3 regions of the Clavibacter sp. AC415 genome follow, and region 2 is predicted to be linked to each of the others. Evidence: predicted binding sites of a transcription regulator. Region 2 holds the regulator's gene; each other region holds the start of a gene.

Region 1 (7,070 bases), on a different contig from region 2:
AGCTCGTCATGCTCGACGAGCCCATGGCCGGCGTCAACCCGGCGCTGACGCAGTCGCTCCTCCACCACATCCTCGACCTCAAGACCGAGGGCATGACCGTGCTGTTCGTCGAGCACGACATGCACATGGTCAACGAGATCGCCGACTGGGTGGTCGTGATGGCCGAGGGCCGCATCGTCGCCGAGGGCCCGCCCTCGACGGTGATGAGCGACCCGGCCGTCATCGACGCCTACCTCGGCGCGCACCACGACACCGACCTCGGCACGCTCACGGGCCAGCGCGAGGTGGCGAAGGACATGGAGTCCGACCTCGTCAAGGAAGAGATCGAGAAGGAAGCGGCAGAGAAGTGACGGTAGAGCGGGTCCTCCAGACCACCGACCTCCACGCGGGCTACCTGCCCGGGGTGAACATCCTCAACGGGTGCAACGTGCACGTCGACAAGGGCGAGCTCGTCGGGATCATCGGCCCGAACGGCGCCGGCAAGTCGACGCTGCTGAAGGCGATCTTCGGGCAGGTGAACGTGCGCGGCGGCAGCATCGAGCTGAACGGCCAGGACATCACCGGGCTGAAGGCCGACAAGCTCGTGTCCCGCGGCGTCGGCATGGTGCCGCAGAACAACAACGTGTTCCCGACCCTCACCATCGACGAGAACCTGCAGATGGGGGTCTACCAGAAGCCCCGGATGTACAAGGAGCGGCTGGCGTTCGTCACCGACCTGTTCCCGGAGCTCGGCAAGCGCCTCAAGCAGCGCGCCGGGTCCCTCTCCGGCGGCGAGCGGCAGATGGTCGCCATGTCGCGCGCGCTCATGATGGACCCGACGGTGCTGCTGCTCGACGAGCCGAGCGCGGGCCTGTCCCCCGTCCGTCAGGACGAGACGTTCATCAACGTCGCGCAGATCAACCGCGCGGGCGTCTCGGTCATGATCGTCGAGCAGAACGCCCGCCGGGCCCTGCAGATCTGCGACCGCGGCTACGTGCTCGACCAGGGCAAGGACGCCTACGAGGGCCGGGGGCGCGAGCTTCATGAACGACCCGAAGGTCATCGAGCTGTACCTCGGCACGCTCGCCGCCGACCAGGAGAAGGCCAAGGCGGCGCCGCAGCCCTGACCCGCTCCTCGCACCGTCCGACGCGGCATCCCCTCGGGGGTGCCGCGTCGTCGTGTGGGGCCCGCGAGGCGCCCGTCCGAGGGCAGATGGGGCCGACGGGGCTCCAGGCTGTCGCAGCGCGTCCCGGCGCCGCTGACGGCCGCGGCGCTGGGCATGCGGCGCGCATCCGCCCGTCCGCCATCGGGCCTCGGATCCGCGCACAGGCGACGTCGACCCAGTTCCCCGGACGACGTGGCCGCGTGCGCAGCACCGCTGGGCTCTCGCCCCGAGATGCGGCCTCGTGCGCACCGGGCGCTGTCGGCCGAGGCCCCGGCCCCACGCGCGATGCGGATCACCCGGCCTTATCCCGCATGCCGTCGCCCACGCAGGGGAACACACGGCCTTATCCCGCATGCCGTCGCCCACGCGGCGGAGGAGGGGAGACGCCGAAGGGCCCGGTCCATGCGGACCGGGCCCCTCGGGACGTGCGTGCTGCGGTGCTAGTCGAGCTTGCCGTAGACCTGCTCGGAGAAGGTCTGGACGTTGCCCTCCTCGTACTTGTAGACGGAGACGTACGCCTCGGTCGGGTCGCCGTTCTCATCCCACGTGATGGGGCCGGAGATGCCGTCGTAGTCGATGTCGGTGCCGTCGGCGATGAGCTTCGCGCAGTCGGCGAACGACTCGCACTTGGTGCCGCCCTCGGAGACGGACTGCAGGTTGTCCTTCAGCGTCGCGCCGTCGGTCGCGCCGCCCTGGAGGGCGGCGAGGGCGAGGAGCGTCGTGCCGTCGTAGGACTCGGCGGCGTAGCTGAAGACGGTCAGCTCGGGGTCGCCGTCGGCCTTGACCATGTCCTGCAGACGACCCTGGAAGTCCTCCTTGGCCTCGACGCCGGGGTTCGTGAACTGCGCACCCGCGATGTCGACGTTGGTGTCGGTCTCCTTGATGACGCCGTAGTTGCCGTCCGTGCCGTAGAAGTTCGCGAAGTCGAAGCCCTTGGACGCGAGCTGGTCGGCGATCGTCTTGATCTCGTCGAACGAGATGACCACGAGCGCGTCGGGGTTCGGGGCGAGCACCGACGTGATGGCGCTGTTGAAGTCCGTGGCGGACGGCTCGAACACCGACTCGGCGGCGATGGTGGCGCCACCCTCCTCGAGCGTCTTCTTGATGTTCTCGCGGAGGCCGGTGCCGTACGCGTCGTTCATGTAGAGGATGGAGACGTTCGTCTTGCCGTCCTGGAGGATCTTGTTGCCGAGGATGCGGCCCTGGAGCACGTCCGAGGGGGCGGTGCGCCAGTAGTAGCCGTCGTCCTCGTAGGTCGTGAAGTCGGGCGACGTGTTCGCGGGCGACAGCTGGACGACGCCGGCCTGCGTGACCTGGTCGATGAAGGTCTTCGAGACGCCGGAGGACGCGGCACCGAGGATGGCGCTGTTGCCGTCCGCGATGAGCGACGTGGCCGACTGGCTCGCGATGTCGGTGGTGGTGTCGCCCGAGTCCTTGTCGGTGACGGAGACCGTGATGCCGGCCTTGGCATCGTTGATGTCCTGCTCGGCGAGGTGGACGCCCGCGAACTCGGGCGGGCCGAGGACGGCCAGCGAGCCGGTCTGGGGCAGGATCGTGCCGATCTTGAGTTCCAGGCCGCCGTCGCCCGTGGTGCCTCCGCTGCCGCTGTCGCCGCTGCCGCCGGAGCAGCCGGCCAGGACGAGGGCGCCGGCCACCGCGATGGTGACGGCGCTGAGGGCGGTGCGGGCGGATCGTGAGCGGGAGGCCGAAGCCCTGCCGAATGCGCTCATGGTGCTCCTTATGGATGTGTGTGGTGATGCTCGGGAATGTGGTGCATGAGGCACGCGAATGCGCGCCTCGCCTGGTGCGACCCTATGGCGCGCGTGAGACGGACACAATGCATCGGCATTTCCGGCGTGTAACGCGACCCGATCGTTACCTTTCGCGGAATGCGCGACGGGATCCGAATCAGATGCCCTCGACCACCGCCGGATCCCTCCGGATCGGCACGGAGGGCGACGAGGCGCGACGCGCCGTCCGGAGCATGTCGATGGTGAGCAGCACGAGCGCCGCCCACACGATCGCGAAGCCCGCCCAGCGCTCCGGCGGCATCGCCTCGTGCATCACGAACACCCCGAAGGCGAACTGCAGCAGGGGCGCGAGGTACTGCGTGAGGCCGATCACGGAGAGCGGCAGGCGGCCCGCGGCGAACCCGAACAGGAGCAGCGGCCCCGCGGTCACGACGCCGGTGCTCACCAGGAGGAGCGTGTGCCCCAGCGAGACGGTGCCGATGGTGAGGCCCGCCCCCGCGCCGGTGATCACGAGCATGGTCGTGGCGGCGGGCACGAGCCAGGCGGTCTCCAGGGCGAGCCCGGAGAGCGCGTCCGCCCCGCCGCTGACGCGCTTCTTCACGAGTCCGTACAGGCCGAACGAGCCGGCGAGCGCCAGGGAGACCCACGGGAGCTGCCCGTAGCCGACCGCGATGACCGCGACCGCGACGGCGCTCAGCCCGACGGCCGTCCACTGCAGGGGACGGAGTCGCTCCCGCAGGAGGAGGACGCCGAGGAGCACGGTGACGATGGGGTTGATGAAGTAGCCGAGCGCGGTCTCGACGACGTGGCCCGAGAGGGTGCCGTAGACGTAGACGGTCCAGTTGACGAGGATCAGGTGCCCGGCGAGCCCGAGGCCCAGGAGGATCCGCGGGCGTCGCACGATCGCGACCACGCGCGACCAGCGGCGCGCGACCGTGATGACGAGGGCGCAGACGACCAGCGAGAAGAGGATGCGCCAGCCGACGATCTCGAAGGCCCCCGCCGGCACCAGGAGGAGGAAGAAGACCGGCAGGACCCCCCACAGGCCGTACGCGCCGACGGCGGCGAGGAGGCCGGTGCGGGTCGAGGTCTCCGGGGAGGGCTGCGTCACCACCCGAGGCTAGCCCCGCGACCGGGGCCGGCCCGCCGGATGGGCCGCCGGACGCACGGGAGCCCGGCCGAACGCGTCGGCCGGGCTCCCGGGTGGTGCGGTGTCGCTAGACGACGAGCGTCAGCGCTCGATGACCGCGAGGACGTCGCGCGCGGAGAGGACGAGGAGGTCCTGGCCGTCGTACTTGACCTCGGTTCCGCCGTACTTGGAGTAGATGACCTTGTCGCCCACGGCGACGTCGAGCGGGACGCGGTTGCCGTTGTCGTCGATGCGGCCGGGGCCAACGGCCACGACCTCGCCCTCCTGGGGCTTCTCCTTGGCGGTGTCGGGGATGACCAGACCAGACGCGGTGGTCTGCTCGGCTTCGACCTGCTGGATGACGATGCGATCCTCGAGCGGCTTGATGGAGACCGACACGGTTGACCTCTTCCTTCGTGACTAAGGGACAAGACTTGATTGGCAATCCCCGGGGGAGAGTGCCAGGTGAGATTCTACGGGCTGGGCTTGCACTCGTGCAACGCGAGTGCCAATCGGTGGGGAGCCGCTTCGATACGGTGGGCGGATGGACCAGACCGACCTCCGCGAGGTGCTCTCCCTCGAGGGGCTCCGCCTGCTCGACAGCCTGCCCGAGCCGCGGCCGGGCGACGACGCGGTGCGCATCGTCACCGCGCTGCGCGGCGAGGGCCACTCCCCCGCGCTCGTGAGCGCCGTCCTCACCCAGTCCCGGCTGCGTGCCCGCGCCCGCGCCAAGTTCGGCGAGTTCGCCGGCCGGATGCTCTTCACGGAGGCCGGGCTCGAGCAGGCCACCCGGCTCCCCGTCGCCGCGCAGCACGCCGGGCGCTTCCAGCAGGCGGGCGTGGCGCACGTCGCCGACCTCGGCTGCGGGATCGGCGGGGACGCGATGGCGATGGCGGCCATCGGCATCCGCGTCACGGCCGTCGAGCGCGACGAGGTGACCGCCGCGGTCGCGGGCTGGAACCTCGCGCCCTTCCCCGAGGCGGAGGTCGAGCAGGGCACGGCCGAGGACTTCGACGCCGGACGCGTCGACGGCGTCTACCTGGACCCCGCGCGGCGCACCGACGGGCACTCCTCGACGCGGCGCATCTCGGATCCCGCGGCGTACTCGCCGACGCTGACGCAGGCGTTCGAGCTGGCGGCGGGGCGCCCCGCGGGCATCAAGCTCGGGCCCGGCCTCGACCGCGACCTCATCCCCGAGGAGGCGGAGGCGCAGTGGGTCTCCGTCGACGGGCAGGCGGTGGAGATGGGACTGTGGTTCGGGCCCACGCGCCGCGACGGCGTGCGGCGGGCGGCGCTCGTGATCAGCGGGGCGGCGTCGTCGGAGCTCGTGTCCGCCGCCGACAGCCCCGACGCGGAGCTCGGCGAGCTGGGCGAGCACCTGTACGAGCCCGACGGCGCCGTCATCCGCGCCCGGCTCATCGGCGACCTCGCGCGCTCGCTCGACGGCCGCATGGTCGGCGAGGGCATCGCGTGGATCACCGCCGACCGGGAGCAGGCGACCCCGTTCGCGCGCGGGTTCCGCGTGCGGGAGGTGCTGCCGCTCGACGAGCAGCGGCTGCGGCGCGAGCTCCGGGCACGCGGGATCGGGACGCTGGAGATCAAGAAGCGCGGGGTCGACGTCGACCCGGCCCGGCTGCGCACGCGGCTGCAGCTGAAGGGGGACGCGTCGGCGACGCTCATCGCGACGCGCGTGGGCGGCCGGCGGGTCGCGATCCTCGCGGACCGCCACGGGGCCGTCGCGGGCTGATCCCGGCTCCCCTCCCGGACGCGACGACGCGGCCGCCCCGAGGGGACGACCGCGTCGTGGTGGTGCGGATGGTGCCTGCGTGCCGTACGGGCTACGGGGCCGTCGGGATGGGCGTGCCGTTGATCTCGCCGGTCTGGATCGCCGTGTTCACGAACACCACGACGACCAGCACCACGATGATGCTGACGAGGACGCCCACGATGCCGAGGATGAGGCCGGTGAGCCAGAAGCCCTTGGTGCCGGGGTTGCGCTTGCGCGCGAGGACGCCCGTGATGATCGCCGCGATGCCCACGAAGAACGTGAGGAACCACAGCGGGAGCGACAGCACCACGGAGACGATGCCGAGCACCATCGACGTGATGGCGAGGCCCTTCTTGGGCGCACCGCCCGGGCCGGGCTGGTAGGGCGCCGCGTAGGGCGAGCCCGATCCGGCGGCGGGAGCAGCCGGGTAGGACGGCTGGCCGGGCGCGGGCGGGAAGTCGTCGGAGGAGCGGTCCGGGTTCTGCGGATCGGTCATGGTCGTTCCTTTCGTCCCTGGGAACATACCGTGACATCGCCCCCGCGTTTAGAGGCTCGCTGAAATGTCCCCGGACGGGGGCCCGCCGGACCGGGGCCGGCTCAGCCGACCTGGACGACGGTGACCGGGAGCGTCGAGTCGGCGCCGAAAGCGAGGCCCGACGGCGCGCGCCCCGCCTCGATGAGGCGCGCGCCGAGCGCCGCGATCATCGCGCCGTTGTCGGTGCAGAGCGACAGGGGCGGGATCCGCAGCTCGATGCCCGCCGCCCGGCACCGCTCGGCCGCCACCTCCCGGATCCGCGCGTTGGCGACCACGCCGCCGCCGAGGAGGAGGCGCGGGATGCCGTGGTCGACGCACGCCGCGACGGCCTTGGTGAGGAGGACGTCGACGACGGCCTCGCGGAAGCTCGCGGCGACGTCCGCGACGGGCACGGGCTCGCCGGCGTCCTGGCGCTTCTCGACCCAGCGCGCGACCGCGGTCTTGAGGCCCGAGAAGGAGAAGTCGTAGCGATGGCGCTCCATGTCCTTCGGGAGGCTCAGGCCGCGGGGGAAGCGGATCGCCCGGGGGTCGCCGTCGGCCGCGACCCGGTCGATGTGCGGCCCGCCGGGGTACGGCAGGCCGAGCACGCGCGCGACCTTGTCGAAGGCCTCGCCCGCCGCGTCGTCGATCGTCTCGCCCAGCAGCTCGACGTCGTCGACGAGGTCGCGCACGAGGAGGAGCGAGGTGTGGCCGCCGGAGACGAGGAGCGCGATGCTCGGCGCCTCGAGCGGCCGGCCGGGGC
Region 2 (7,070 bases):
CCGCGGATGCGCCGCCCAGCGAGTCAGAGCCCGACATGGTCCTCCGAGCCGCCGAAGCCGCCCATCACGTGCGCGTGCACGTGGAAGACGGTCTGCCCCGCGTCGGCGCCCGTGTTGAACACGAGCCGGAACTGCCCGCCGACCCGCTCGGCGGCGACGCGCGACGCGACCTCGACGACCTCGGCGAGGAGGCCCGGATCGCCCGCGGCGAGCTCCACGACGTCGCGGTAGGCGGCCGACTTCGGCACGACGAGCACGTGCACGGGGGCCTTCGGCGCGATGTCCTCGAACGCGATGACGCGGTCGGTCTCCGCGACGATCTCGGCCGGGATCTCGCGCGCGGCGATGCGCTCGAAGACGGTGGGCTCGGGGGCTGTGGTCATGCGCCCAGCCTACGCGCGACCCGCGGCGTCACCAGCGACCGAGGGCGGCGTTGACGAGCGCGAGCGCCGCGGGACCTGCCGTGGACGTGCGGAGGATGCCGGCGCCGAGGGCGACGGGCACCGCACCGGCGGCCCGGAGCGCCTCGACCTCGGCCGGGCTGATGCCGCCCTCGGGCCCGACCACGAGGAGCACGTCGGTCGGCGCGGAGCCGTCGGCCGTCGTCAGGTCGAGCGCCGACAGCCGGGCTCCCGCCGTCGGGTCGAGCACGAGCACACGCGCGGTCGCGGCCCTCTGCACCAGGTCCCCCGTCGTCGCGAGCGGCTCCACCTCCGGCACGCGCGGTCGGATGGACTGCTTGACCGCCTCGCGGACGATGGCGCGCCATCGATCCCGTCCCTTGGCGACCTTCGCGCCCTCCCACCGGGAGACCGAGCGCTGCGCCTGCCACGGGATGACCGCATCCACGCCGAGCTCGGTCGCCGCCTGCACGGCGAGCTCGTCGCGGTCGCCCTTGGCGAGCGCCTGCACGAGCACGACGCGCGGGGTCGGCTCCGGGTGCACCTCGACCGAGTCCACCCGGAGCTCGAGGCGCTGCGGCTCGACCGCGGCGACGGTGCCGGCGGCGATGGTGCCACGGCCGTCCCCGACGAGGATGCCCTCGCCGGCGCGGACGCGGCTCACGGTCACGGCGTGCCGGGCCTCCTGTCCGGCGAGCACGATGAGGCGGCCGACCGCGAGGTCGGACGCGCCGATGTCGTCGGCCAGGTAGAAGTGCGCCACGGTCAGACGTTGAGGAAGCGGTCGCGGAGCTTCTGGAAGAGGCCCTGCTGGAAGTGCGCGAGGTGCGGCGCCGGCGCCTTGTTGCGCTTCGCGAACTGCTGGATGAGGTCGCGCTCCTTGTGGTCGAGCTTCTGGGGCGTGACGACCTGGATGCCGATCTTGAGATCCCCCCGCCCGGAGCCGCGGAGCTTCGTGACCCCGCGTCCGCGGACCGTGATGATCTCCGCGCTCTGGATGCCGGGCCGCAGCTCGAGGTCCACGGCGCCGTCGAGCGCCTCGATGTGCGCGTCGCTGCCGAGGACGGCGTCGACCATGCTCACCTCGACCGTGGCGAGGAGGTCGTCGCCGTTGCGGCTGAACACCTCGTGGTGCTTGACCTTGATCTCGAGGTAGAGGTCGCCGTTGGGGCCGCCCGCCGGGCCGACCTCGCCGGAGCCCGGCATCTGCAGGCGGAGGCCCGTGTCGACGCCGGCCGGGATGTCCACCGGCACCGTGCGGCGCGCGCGCACGCGGCCCTGGCCCTGGCAGGTGGGGCACGGGTGCGGGATGACGGTGCCGTAGCCGCGGCAGGTGCCGCACGGGCTCGACGTCATGACGTTGCCGAGGAGGGAGCGCACCTGGCGCTGGATGCTGCCCGACCCGCGGCAGATGTCGCACGTGACGGCGCTGGTGCCGGGCTGCGCGCAGGAGCCCTGGCAGGTGTCGCAGACGACGGCCGTGTCGACCTCGAGGTCGCGGTGCACGCCGAAGATGACCTCGTCGAGCTCGACCTCGACGCGCAGCAGCGCGTCCTGGCCGCGCTCCTGGCGGGACCGCGGGCCGCGTCCGCCGCCGCCCTGCTGGCCGCCGAAGAAGGTCTCGAAGATGTCCCCGAAGCCGCCGAAGCCCTGGCCGCCGCCGCCGAACCCGGCCTGAGGGCCCAGGTCGTACTGCTGGCGCTGCTGCGGATCCGACAGCACGTCGTAGGCGTGCGTGACGAGCTTGAACCGCTCGGCGGCGTCGGGGGCGTCGTTGACGTCCGGGTGCAGCTGGCGCGCCTGCTTGCGGTACGCCTTCTTGATCTCCTCGGGCGTCGCCTCGCGGCTCACGCCCAGTACTTCGTAGTGGTCAGCCACGTCGGGCCCTTCGGTGGTGATGGTCGTGGGGAACAGGGGCGGTGCGCCGGCGTGCGGCCGTCACCGCTCCTCGAGCAGGCGCGAGAGGTAGCGCGCGACCGCGCGCACCGACGCCATGTTGGTGGAGTAGTCCATGCGGGTCGGCCCCAGAACCCCGAGGCGCGCGAGCACGCCGCCGGAGGAGCTGTAGCCGCTCGTGAGCACGCTCGTCTCCCCGAGGCCGAACGGCGCGTTCTCGCGGCCGATGCTCACGGAGACGCCGTGCTGGTCGGCCTCCATCTCGCCGAGCAGGCGCAGGAGCACCACCTGCTCCTCGATGGCCTCGAGGACGGGCGAGATGCTGCCGGGGAAGTCCCGCTCGGTGCGGGCGAGGTTCGCGGAGCCCGCGAGGAGGAGGCGCTCCTGCCTGTTGGCGAGCACCTGCTCCACGAGGGTGCCGGCGAGGACCGACGCGGCCGCGCGCTGGTCGGGCTCCACCTCGTCGGAGAGGGTCTCCAGCCGCGTCGCGGCCTCCGCGAGCCCGAGCCCCCCGATCGCCTGGTTGATGCGCGTGCGCATCACCGCGAGGAACGCGTCGTCCGGGTCGCCCGCCAGCTCGACGACGCGCTGCTCGACGCGGCCCGTGTCCGTGATGAGCACCGTCAGCACCCGGGTCGCGGAGAGCGCCACGAGCTCGACGTGCTTGACGTGGCTGGTGGCCAGCGACGGGTACTGCACGAGCGCGACCTGGTTGGTGAGCTGCGCGAGGAGCCGCACCGTGCGCGCGAGCACGTCGTCGAGGTCGACGGACTGCCCGAGGAAGACGTGGATCGCCTGGCGCTGCGCCGGCGTGAGCGGGCGGACGTCCGCGAGCTGGTCGACGAACAGCCGGTAGCCCTTGTCGGTGGGGACGCGGCCCGACGACGTGTGCGGCGCCGCGATCAGCTCCTCCTCCTCAAGGAGGGCCATGTCGTTGCGGATCGTGGCGGCCGAGACGCCGAAGGCGTGTCGCTCCACGATGGACTTGGAGCCCACGGGCTCGCGCGAGGACACGTAGTCCTGCACGATCACCCGGAGGACGTCGAGCCCGCGTTCCGAGACCATCGCGGCTCCCTCCTGGCACTCGTCGGTTCTGACTGCCAATCGTACCGCCTGGATCCGGGTGCCCGGCATTGCCGGTCGCGCGTCGGCGGCGGTACCGTGAGGAGGCCAGGTACTGCCCGGCCCATCCACGATCCACCGCGATCCGCCGGCCGCCCGGCGGACGCGCGCACCGAGAGGCACCCGGCGATGACCGCACCCGACCCGCACCCCTACGGCGCTCCCGCCCCGCTCACCCCGAGCGAGGACCGGCTGTGGGCGTCGCTCACGCACTTCCTCGCGATCCTCGTCGTGCCGTCCTTCATCGTGTGGCTCGTGTTCCGCGAGCGCGGCCGCTTCACCGACCAGGAGGGCAAGGAGGCGACGAACTGGACCATCAACGTGGTCGGCGCGCTCGTCATCCTGAACGTGCTGCAGGCGATCTTCGTCGTCATCCCGATCCTCGGCATCCTCATCAGCGTGCTGCTGGGCCTCGTGATCTTCGCGGTGGTCGTGGTGAACATCGTCTTCGCGATCATCGGCGGCGTCCGCGTCCAGAGCGGCCGTCCGTACCGCTACCCGCTCAACATCCGGTGGATCAAGTAGGCGGTCGCCGATGAGCGCCCGGATCCGGCACGTCGCCATCGACTGCCGCGACCCGCACGCGCTCTCCCTCTTCTGGGCCGGCGTGACCGGCTTCGCGGAGGACCCGGACGACCCGAACCTCCCCGGCGAGGACGCGGCGTGGCTCGGCGACCCCGTGTCGGGGCTCGGCATCATCCTGCAGCGGGTGGAGGCGCCGAAGACCGGGAAGAACCGCGTGCACCTCGACCTGGCTCCCGACGACCGGACGCGCGACGAGGAGGTCGAGCGCGTGCTCGCGCTCGGGGCCGCGCTCGTCGCCGACCGCCGGAACGCCGACGGCAGCGGCTGGGTGGTGCTCGCCGACCCGGAGGGCAACGAGTTCTGCGTGGAGCGGAGCGACCTCGAGCGCGAGGCCGGCGACGACGTCGGCGCGGTCGTGCTCTGAGCCGTCCCGCAGGTCGGCGGACCGGCCGATGGCCGAGGCGCCGCCGGCCGGCCGAGGCGCCGGCCGCTCAGTCCTCGAGGAGCCGCCGGACGACCGCGTCGGCCAGCAGACGCCCGGGCAGGGTCAGGACCAGCGTGCCCGCGAGCGCGGCCCGGGGATCCACGAGCCCGTCGGCGATGAGTCCCGCCACCTGACGGCGGCCCTCGGTCGTGAGGGTGGGGATCGCGAGACCGTCCCGGATGCGGGCGCCGAGGAGGACGCGCTCCACCTCCCGCGTCGCGTCGTCGAGCGTCTCGCGGCCCGCGCCCGGCGAGGCCCCCGCGAGCACGCGGTCGGCGTACGCGGCCGGGTGCTTCACGTTCCACCAGCGCACGCCGCCCACATGGCTGTGCGCTCCCGGGCCGACGCCCCACCAGTCGTGGCCCTGCCAGTACGCGAGGTTGTGGCGGCTGCGGCGGCCGCCGCGCGCCCAGTTGCTCACCTCGTACCACTCGTACCTCGGCCTCGCCGAGCATCCGGTCGGCGAGCTCGTACATGTCCGCCTGCAGGTCCTCGTCGGGTTCGGGCACCTCGCCCCGGCGGATCTGCCGGGCCAGCTTCGTGCCCGGCTCGACGATCAGCGCGTATGCCGAGAGGTGGTCGGGTTCTGCGCGGCGATCGCCTGCTCGAGCGAGGCGCGCCAGTCGTCGAGGGTCTCCCCCGGCGTCCCGTAGATGAGGTCGAGGCTCACCTCGAGTCCGGCGGCCCGGGCGCCCCGCACCACCGGCGCGATGCGGGCGGGGTCGTGGGTGCGCTCCAGCGTCGCCAGCACGCGCGGCACGGCCGACTGCATGCCGAACGACACGCGCGTGAACCCGCCCGCCGCGAGGGCGGCGAGGTAGGCGTCGTCGACGCTGTCGGGGTTGGCCTCGGTGGTGACCTCGGCGCCGTCGGCGAGGCCCCAGGTCTCCCGCACCGCGTCGAGCATGCGGACGAGGTCGTCGACCGGCAGGAGCGTCGGCGGCGCGCCGCCGCCGAGGAACACGGTGGAGGCGCGACGCGCGGGGACGCCTGGACTCCCGGAGCGCGGATCCGGCGAAGCGCACCTCCTGCACGGCCTGCGACGCGTAGTCGGACTGCTTCACGCCGCGGAGCTCGGGCGCGGTGTACGTGTTGAAGTCCTCGCAGTAGCCGCAGCGCACGCGGCAGAACGGGACGTGGAGGTACACGCCGAAGGCGCGCGCGTCCGCGCCGTCGGCCGCGGAGGCGGGCAGGAGCCCGTCGGCGGGGGCGGGATCGGCGAGGGGCAGGGCGGACGGCACCCGTCCATCATCCCCCGGCCCGGGCCCGCCCGGTCCGCCGCCGTCCGGCGGGGTGCCGCCGCTCCGGCAGGATGGGAGCATGACCGACGCCCCCGCTCCCCGGCCGCTGCACGTCCTCGGGGACGTCGACGGCACCCTGCTCCTCAACAGCCCGCGCTCCGGGAGCATGTACCACCGCGCCATCGAGCGGGCGGCCGGCGAGGCGCTCGAGGACCGCACCGTGCACGCCCACGGGAAGACCGACGGGCAGATCATCTGGCAGACCCTCGCCGTCTACGGACTGCCCGAGACGCTGCACCCGGCGGTCCGCGGGCACCTGGAGGAGATGTCGCGCGTCGAGCACTACGGCCCGGGCCGACGCGAGGTCCCCGTGGGGGTGCCGCGGCTCGTCGCCGACGTCGCCGCGCGCGGGTGGACGAACGCCCTGCTCACCGGCAACTCGCCGTTGCGTGCGCGGTACAAGCTCGACGGCGCAGGCCTCGACGTCGACCTCTTCGACTGGGACGCGTCGTTCTTCGGGCACGAGGCTCGTGTCCGCAGCGACCTGACGCGGCGCGCGGCCGAGGCGCTCTCGGGCGCGCAGGTCGTGATCATCGGCGACACCCCGGCCGACGGCGTGGCCGCCGTAGGCCGCGGGCTTCCCCTTCGTGGCCGTGGCCACCGGCGCCTACGGCGTGGACGCGCTGCGCCTGCCCGACGCCCACGCCGCGCTGGTGGTCCCGGACCTCGCGGTCGGCCACGACGAGGTCATGGCGTACCTCGACGGGCTCGCGGCGAGCTGACGCGCGCGAGCCGCCGCGGATCAGGCGGAGGCGACCGCCGGGTGCAGCGCGCGCAGGTAGCGGCGCATGAATACGCCCTGCAGCACGCGCAGGACCGGGCTCGCCAGCCGCAGGGGCCAGGTGGCGGGCCGGGAGAAGACGCGGAGGGTGAGCCAGACGCTGCCGTCCGGCTCTCGGGAGACGAGGAACGCCTCCTCGCCGCTGAACGGGTGGCCGTGCACGGTGCCGTACGCGAAGCCGACGCGGTCGGTCTCCTGCACGGTGTACACGACGCGGACGGGCGCCTCGGGGTGGAACGGTCCGAAGGGCATGCGGAGGACCGCCGACGTGCCCGACGTGATCCACGCGGTGCCGTCGTCGCCGTACAGCGTCTCCCGCGGCCGGTCGACGGGGACCTGGGGAACGCCCTCGGCGTCGAACTCGAGCCCGGCGGCGTAGCCCGGGTCGTCCGGGACCTCCTGCTCGATGCGCGTGACGTCGATCCCGGCTCCACGCTGCACGCCCCACGTCATGAGGAGGGCGACGGCCTGCTCGAAGCGCTCGTCGCCGCTGCCGAGCCGCGCGCTCGCCTCGGCGGGACGGTAGCCCTCGGGCGGGTAGGTCATCAGGTCGGCGGCCT
Region 3 (7,070 bases), on a different contig from region 2:
ACGTCGTCGGGGGCGGGCTCGCCGGTGGGGCGCTTCGCCAGCTGCCACTGGATGCTGCGTGACGTCATGGGTCTCCTTCGTTCGGGGGTGCGGGCGGTCGGACGGCCGGCCCGCGGCGCTCGTCGGCGCAGCCCCATCCGACCACCGCCGCCTGGACGCGGCACCCAGCGAGCCGTGGCCTCGTGACGGCACGCGGGCTACGACGCCGTCGCGGCCCCGCGCTCGGCGACGTGGGCGGCGAGCACGTCCCCGCACGCTCGTCCACGGTGCGTCGCCGAACCGCTCCCGGTCGACGTGGCGCAGCTCCGCCTCGCCGCTGTACATGCTGACGAGGTACTGCATGCCCTGCCAGGCGGGGAAGGTCTCCTGCTCGTCGCGCCCGACCCGGCGCATGGCCTTGCTCGCCGCGGAGAGGACGCCCGTGGTGCCCGCCCACTGCAGCGCGAACGGCGTGCCCGTGATCTCCGTCATGGTGCGCGCGATGTCCCGGGCGGTGACCCGGTCGCCCGCCACCTCGACCACGCGCGGCGCGTCGTCGTCGAGCGCCACCTGGGCGACCACGCGGGCCGTGTCGTCCTTGGTCGTGAAGTCGAGCACCTGGTCGGCGGAGGACCAGTAGAGGACGCGGTGCCGGTCGAACAGCACGATGGGCGCCTGGCCGGTGAGCATGTCGGCGAACGCGCCGTTGAGCACGGAGGTGGCGCGCACGGGGGCGGCGTCGAGGTCGGCCGCGAACTCGCGGCGCAGCTCGAAGTTGCGGTTGCTGCCGGGCGTCACCCGCCGGTAGTCCGAGGAGTAGTCGGATGGGATGAAGCGCGGCACGCCCGCCGCGACCGCGGCCGCGAGGAGTGCGCGCTGGGCGCCGAGGATCACGGAGCGGGCGCCGCTCACGGCGGACACGACGACGCGCGCGCCCGAGACCGCGCGGACCAGCGCCTCCCGGTCGGTGTACGCGGCCTGCACGACCTCGACGCGCGGCTCGCCGGCCCACGCCTCGGTGGCCGACCGGCTTCCCGGGCGCGTCAGCACCCGGACGGACGCGTCCCGCGCGAGGAGCTCGCGGACGATGCGGCGGCCGAGGTCGCCGGTGGCGCCCGCGACGACGACGGGCGGGGACGCGGGAGTGGATCCGGATGCGGGGGTGCTCACGAGGGTTCTCCATCTGCGGGTGGTCGGCGCGCCGGGCGGCGCGAGCGGTGGGGGCGGCGGGGTGCGGATCAGCCCCCGAACGGCCGCAGCGAGACCGACTCGAGCGTGCCGTCGCGCGTCTGGTCGACGACGAGGCGCACGGCCCGGGCGACCGAGGCCGGGTCCAGGTACCGCGTCTCGTCGTACTCCCCGCCCTCCTTCGCGCGGAGCTCCCGCTGCATGTCGGTGGCGACGCGGCCGGGGTGGACGCTCGAGACGCGCACGCCGTTCGGGCGCTCCTCCTCGCGGAGGGCGTCGCCGAGCGCGCGGAGGGCGAACTTGGATCCCGCGTAGACGCCGCCGGTCGGGTTGGCCGTGAAGCCGGATCCGGAGTTGACGAGCACCACCTGGCCGCGTGCGGCCCGGAGCGCCGGGAGGAGGACGCGCGTGACCTCGGCGACGGCGAAGACGTTGACCTCGAACACGCGGCGCCACTCGTCGACGGGCGTCTCGGCCACCGCGTCGCCGCCGATCACGCCGGCCGAGTGCACGAGCACGTCGAGCCGGTCCAGGGCGGGCACGCCGTCGGCGAGGCCTCCCGCCGCGAGGTCCGCGGCCCAGCCCACGGCGTCCGGGAGGGAGGCGGCGAGCGCGTCGACGGCCTCCCGGTCGCGTCCGTGGACGATGACGCGGTGCGTGCGGGCGAGGTCCTGGGCGACGGCGCGGCCGATGCCGCGCGTGGCCCCCGTGACGAGGGCGACGGGGCGGGCGGTGTCGGGCATGGGTCCTCCTGGGTCGGCTCCGGGGTCGACTGCCAGGCTAGCGAGCGCGCCGATCCCCCTCGTCGGGCGGGGTCCGGGGCATGACGTAGCGTGAAGGGGATCCGGCCGTCGCGTCACGAGCGACGGATCGCCACCGCCCGCCGTCCGAGGGGAACCGCCCGTGCACGCCCGCTTCCCCGCCAGCCTCGAGGTGCTGCGCCAGGAGGCCCGCGACGAGCTGGACGCCGTGATCGAGCACCGGTGCCGGAACGGCGACGACCCGTGGGAGGTCATCCCGCAGCTGCCGACCGTGGACGAGCACGTGGTCGCGACCCTCCGGCAGGACGCGCTCGAGGCCGACGGCATGGTCGAGGAGCTCGCCCGGGTGCGGCACCCGTCCACCGCGCCCGGCGTGGTCGCGCGGTTCGAGTACCGGCTGCTGCGCGGCATCGCGCTCGAGCACCCGGACCTCTCGCGCGCCGTCTGGACGCTCATCGGACGCATGGAGCGCGACCTCCGCCGACGCTGACACCGTGGTCCTCGAACAGGTGGTCAGCACGGCATTCGCCCTCGGCGAACGGCTTGGCACTCCTGATGGCCGAGTGCTGATCTCGACGTAGTTGAGCCGAGGGGGCTCAACCCACAGATCACCGTTGAGGAGTCGAGCATGAACATGACCTTCGATCCGTTCCGCGAGCTGGACCGCGCGATGGGCGCGCTGGCCGAGACCCGCCAGCCGAACCGCCCGATGCCCATCGACCTGCACCGCGAGGGCGACACCTACGTGCTGGCCGCCGACCTCCCGGGCATCGACCCGGGCTCGGTCGACATCGACGTGGACGGCCAGCTGCTCACCATCCGCGCCGAGCGCACGCTCGCGGGGGACCCGGGCGTCCGCTGGCTCGCGCGCGAGCGCGTCGCCGGCACCTTCCTGCGCCAGCTCACGCTCGGCCAGGGCATCGACACGGAGCGCATCTCGGCGCACTACGCCAACGGCGTGCTCAGCGTCACCATCCCCGTGAGCGAGCGGGCGAAGCCGCGCAAGATCGCGGTCACGTCCGACGACGGGCCCGGCGAGCAGCCGGCCGAGACCCTCACGGTGGGATCCGAGGCGCCCGCCGCGAGCTGACCCACGCGGCCGCGCCCGCGGCGTCGCAGCCTGCCGCCGCGTCGCAGCCCCGAGGAGCCGCCGTCCGCACCCGCGGGCGGCGGCTCCTCGCCGTCCGCGGGCACGGAGGCGGGTGGAGGAGCGCGCGCGACGCCCGTCGGGGAGCCGGGGACGCTCGTCAGGGTGGACGGCATGAGCGATCGCGACGAGCACGCAGACGGCATCCGCACCGGGCGCGGCCCCGGCGACCCCGACGGGCTGGTGACCGTGGACGACGTGGTCTCCCCCGACGGCGACCGGACCCCGACCGGCGACGCGGTCCGCGCCCCCGACGGCACGGACTACGGCCACGCCGAGGAGGACACCCTCGAGGTCGAGGACGCGGAGCCCGCGAGCGCCGGGTACCCCGCCGTCCCGGACAACCGCGCCGTCACGGCAGCGGACTCGCACATGAGCGCGCCCGCCGACGACGCCGACGGCCACGTGGATCCCGAGGGCCGCTGAGGTGACGGACCCCGCGCCCGACGCCGACCGCCCCCCGCTGACGGACCCCGCGCCCGACGCCGACCGCCACCCGCTGCCGGACCCCGCGCCCCTCGACGCCGACTCGGTCGCGTCCCGCGAGGAGGCCGCCGAGGAGGACGCCCGCGAGGACGCGCCCGACCCCTTCGGCGAGGGCCCCGACGACATGTGACATCCCGCACGCGACACCCCGCGAGCACCGCCGGGCATCCCCGCAGGACGCATTGCATGAGGGTTCCCTGAACGCCGACCACACGGGCGGGGGCCGAGCGTAGCGTCGGCCGCATGGACACCGACGACCCGCGCCTCCAGCCCGCGGACACCTCAGACACACGCCAGGACAAGGACTTCACCTCCCCCAGCGAGGACGACACGCAGGTGAAGCAGAGCGAGCAGATCGTCGAGAGCGAGGGCGTCTCCGACGACGTCCCCGCCGCCGAGGACGACGTGCAGGTCCTCCCCGGATCGGGCGGACCCGACGACGTCGGCGAGATCGACGTCGACCCCGACGAGCTCAACCTCAGCGGCGACTCGATCCCCGGCCACCCCAAGCCCGAGGCGGGTGAGTGACCGTGTCGGACGCCACCTCCACCACGCCCGGTGACGACTCCACCGGCGACGACACGGCCCTCGACGCGGTCGGCATGGACCAGGAGACGGTCGTGAACGACGCCGTCGCCGGCGAGACCGTCCTCCCCGACACCGACGAGCCGGTCGAGCAGGACGACGACGACGACGCCGTCACCGCCGAGGACGCCGAGCCCGAGGCCGACGCCCTGGGCGTCGACGGCGAGGCCGAGCCCGCCCTCGCCCCGAACGACCTCGCCGGCCAGGACATCGACCTGGACGACACCCCGCCGAGCTGATCCGCCCGGCACCCCTGCCCGAACGCAGCATCCAGCACCCAGCACCAGGAGACCCATGAGCACCGACCAGTACACGTTCCAGGACCCGACGAAGATGTACGCCGGCATCGACCCCACCGCGCAGCAGCAGGACGGCCCCGGGCTCGACGCCGACCTCGACGACACCGCGGACCGCGGCGAGAGCACGTACCGCGGATCCGGCCGCCTCGAGGGGCGCAAGGCCCTCATCACCGGTGCCGACTCCGGCATCGGCGCGGCCGTGGCCATCGCCTACGCCCGCGAGGGCGCCGACGTCGCGCTCTCGTACCTCCCCGAGGAGGAGGAGGACGCGAGGAAGGTCGTCGCCCTCATCGAGGAGGCCGGACGCACGGCCGTCGCGATCCCCGGAGACATCGCGACCGCGGAGTTCAGCCGCGAGCTCGTCGCGAAGGCCGTCGAGGGCCTCGGCGGCCTCGACATCCTCGTGAACAACGCGGGCAAGCAGCAGAACGTCGACGCGCTGGAGGACATCTCCGACGAGGAGTTCGACCTCACCTTCAAGACCAACGTCTACGCGATGTTCTGGATCACGAAGGCGGCGCTGCCCCACCTGGCGCCCGGCTCGTCGATCATCAACACCTCGTCGATCCAGGCGTACCAGCCGTCGCCGAACCTGATCCACTACGCCACCACCAAGGCGTCCATCAACACGTTCTCGAAGGGCCTCGCGCAGCAGCTCGCGCCGAAGGGCATCCGCGTGAACGTGGTCGCCCCCGGCCCGATCTGGACCCCGCTGCAGACGGCCGGCGGCCAGCCCGCCGAGGCACTGCCCGAGTTCGGCGAGCAGACCCCGCTCGGTCGCGCCGGCCAGCCCGCGGAGCTCGCGCCCGCCTACGTGTTCCTCGCCTCCAACGAGTCGAGCTACGTCGTCGGCGAGACGCTGCACGTCAACGGCGGCATGCCGACGCCGTAGCGCCCAGCGCGATCGCGCACCCGCACCGCCCGACGCCCGGGCCGGCTCCCCCGCCGGTTCGGGCGTCGTCGCGCGGGCCGTAAACCGCGGCGACCGCCCGCGCGCCCGACCGCCGGGACGTCTGCCGCGCACCGGAATAGGGTCGAGCGATGACCGACATCCCGGCCCGCGTCGGCGGGAACGTCCTCGCGGGGCTCGTCGCCGCGCTCCGCGTCGTCCGGAGGCCGCGTCCTCTCCACCCGCACGGCGTCACCCTCGCGGGGACGCTCGCACCCGTCCCCTGCCGCGCCGCCTCCGGCCTCGATTGGCTGGATGGGCTCGACGACCCGCTCGCGATCGAGGCTCGCTTCTCGCGGGGCGGCGGCACGCCGCCGGCCATCCCCGACGTGCTCGGCCTCGCGCTCCGGATCCCCGACGCGGGCGGCACCGCGGTCGACGTTCTGCTCTCGACGACGGGCATCGGCTTCCCCGCACGATTCCTGCTGAAGCCGCGCCGCACCCTCTCCGGTGCGCGCATGACCACGCTCATGCCCTACCGCGGATCGGCGGGGCCGGTCCTGCTCGGCGTCGTGGTCGACCGGGAGCCGGACCTGCCCGCGGGCGCCGCCGACCTGGCCCGTGCCCTCGCCACGCGCCCGCTCCGGATGCGGCTGGTGCACGCGACGCCGCGCGGCCGGTGGCACGTGGCGGCGCGCATCGAGCTCGCGCACGACGCCGCCGGCCCCGTCGACACCCCCACGCGCGCGGACCCCGTGCTCGCGGCCCCACCCGGCGACACGACGTACCCGTGGGCCCGGCGCCTCCGGGCCGCGGGGTACCGGGCGGCGCGGCACGGCGCGCCCGTCGCCTCCCGGCATCCCTCGCGCGACCCCGACGCCTGATCCCGGCGCCCGGTCCCGCCCCTGATCTCCCCTCCCCCGCGTGGTCCCTGCCGCGACTACCGCTCGGGCCGATCCGATCCCGTTCCCCGGCCGGCACCGGCGCCTGGCCCCCGGCGCTCTCCGCCGCCGCGGACGCCACCCGCCGCAGCGCGTCGAGGACCCGGCGGACCGGCAGGCGCGCCATCGCGTCCGGACGGGCGAGGACGTCCACGTGGCGGACCAGCGCGGCGCCGACGAGGGGACGCAGGACCATCCCGTCGACCGCCAGCGGGGCCGCCGTCATCCGCGGCATCACGGCGACGGCCGCGCCCGCACCGGACGACCTGAGCCGCGACGGAGAACTCGTTGATGCGGTGGTCGACCTGCGGCGCGCGCCCGATGAGGGCGCCCAGCTGCGCGAGGACGCCCGTGAGGGGGAACCCCTCGTGCGTGGAGATCCACCGCTCGTCGCGCAGCTGCTCGGGGCGGATGCCCGGGACCGCGGCGAGGGGATGCCCCGCGTGCAGGGCGATGTCCAGGGGCTCGACCAGGAGCGGCACGACGACCAGGCGCCCGACCGGCCACTCCGGCTCGTGGGGGAGGCGGTGCGCGACGACCAGGTCGTGGTCCGCGGTGAGGCGGGCGAACTCCGACTGCGCGACGTCGGCGTCGGCGAGGTGGACGCCCGGGCCCTGCATCTCGCCCAGCTCGGCGAGGAGCGGGCCGAACAGCGCGAGCCCCGCGCTGTGGAAGGTGGAGACGCGCACCGGCTGCGCGTCGTGACCGAGGAACGAGCCGACGGCGTCCCGGGCCTCGGCGAGCGCCACCTCCACCCGCGTCGCGGCGACGGCGAGCGCCTCCCCCGCGTCCGTG

What was found. The regulator HrcA, encoded in region 2, represses chaperone genes, less so after heat shock. The targets are predictions, from matches to a motif close to TTNGCACTCGNNNNNNNCGAGTGCNAA.
Region 1: a site for HrcA is predicted at 4,511-4,537, ahead of groES (co-chaperone GroES). Genes of this name have one in related genera too.
Region 3: a site for HrcA is predicted at 2,472-2,498, ahead of ACZ411_RS04485 (Hsp20/alpha crystallin family protein). Genes of this name have one in related genera too.

What each region holds. Positions count from the first base shown of each region.
Region 1 is NZ_CEEDAR010000016.1:272,265-279,334, forward strand. Features, by position in the region: gene ACZ411_RS08790 (ABC transporter ATP-binding protein) at 1-350, shown strand, start outside; partial or broken gene ACZ411_RS08795 (ABC transporter ATP-binding protein) at 347-1,106, shown strand; gene ACZ411_RS08800 (ABC transporter substrate-binding protein) at 1,586-2,875, opposite strand; gene rarD (EamA family transporter RarD) at 3,054-4,007, opposite strand; gene groES (co-chaperone GroES) at 4,128-4,424, opposite strand; gene ACZ411_RS08815 (class I SAM-dependent methyltransferase) at 4,570-5,772, shown strand; gene ACZ411_RS08820 (DUF4190 domain-containing protein) at 5,864-6,289, opposite strand; gene tsaD (tRNA (adenosine(37)-N6)-threonylcarbamoyltransferase complex transferase subunit TsaD) at 6,391-7,070, opposite strand, start outside.
Region 2 is NZ_CEEDAR010000014.1:271,656-278,725, reverse strand. Features, by position in the region: gene ACZ411_RS06195 (PhoH family protein) at 1-37, opposite strand, end outside; gene ACZ411_RS06190 (histidine triad nucleotide-binding protein) at 24-383, opposite strand; gene ACZ411_RS06185 (16S rRNA (uracil(1498)-N(3))-methyltransferase) at 412-1,164, opposite strand; gene dnaJ (molecular chaperone DnaJ) at 1,167-2,279, opposite strand; gene hrcA (heat-inducible transcriptional repressor HrcA) at 2,340-3,362, opposite strand; gene ACZ411_RS06170 (DUF4870 domain-containing protein) at 3,549-3,944, shown strand; gene ACZ411_RS06165 (VOC family protein) at 3,955-4,368, shown strand; partial or broken gene hemW (radical SAM family heme chaperone HemW) at 4,436-5,669, opposite strand; partial or broken gene ACZ411_RS06155 (HAD family hydrolase) at 5,749-6,234, shown strand; gene ACZ411_RS06150 (hypothetical protein) at 6,317-6,451, shown strand; gene ACZ411_RS06145 (DUF1990 family protein) at 6,472-7,070, opposite strand, start outside.
Region 3 is NZ_CEEDAR010000013.1:24,769-31,838, forward strand. Features, by position in the region: partial or broken gene ACZ411_RS04465 (NADP-dependent oxidoreductase) at 1-68, opposite strand, end outside; partial or broken gene ACZ411_RS04470 (NmrA family NAD(P)-binding protein) at 198-1,149, opposite strand; gene ACZ411_RS04475 (SDR family oxidoreductase) at 1,218-1,910, opposite strand; gene ACZ411_RS04480 (hypothetical protein) at 2,071-2,418, shown strand; gene ACZ411_RS04485 (Hsp20/alpha crystallin family protein) at 2,557-3,018, shown strand; gene ACZ411_RS04490 (hypothetical protein) at 3,190-3,501, shown strand; gene ACZ411_RS04495 (hypothetical protein) at 3,503-3,691, shown strand; gene ACZ411_RS04500 (hypothetical protein) at 3,805-4,089, shown strand; gene ACZ411_RS04505 (hypothetical protein) at 4,086-4,385, shown strand; gene ACZ411_RS04510 (glucose 1-dehydrogenase) at 4,441-5,337, shown strand; gene ACZ411_RS04515 (hypothetical protein) at 5,487-6,218, shown strand; gene ACZ411_RS04520 (LysR family transcriptional regulator) at 6,275-7,070, opposite strand, start outside.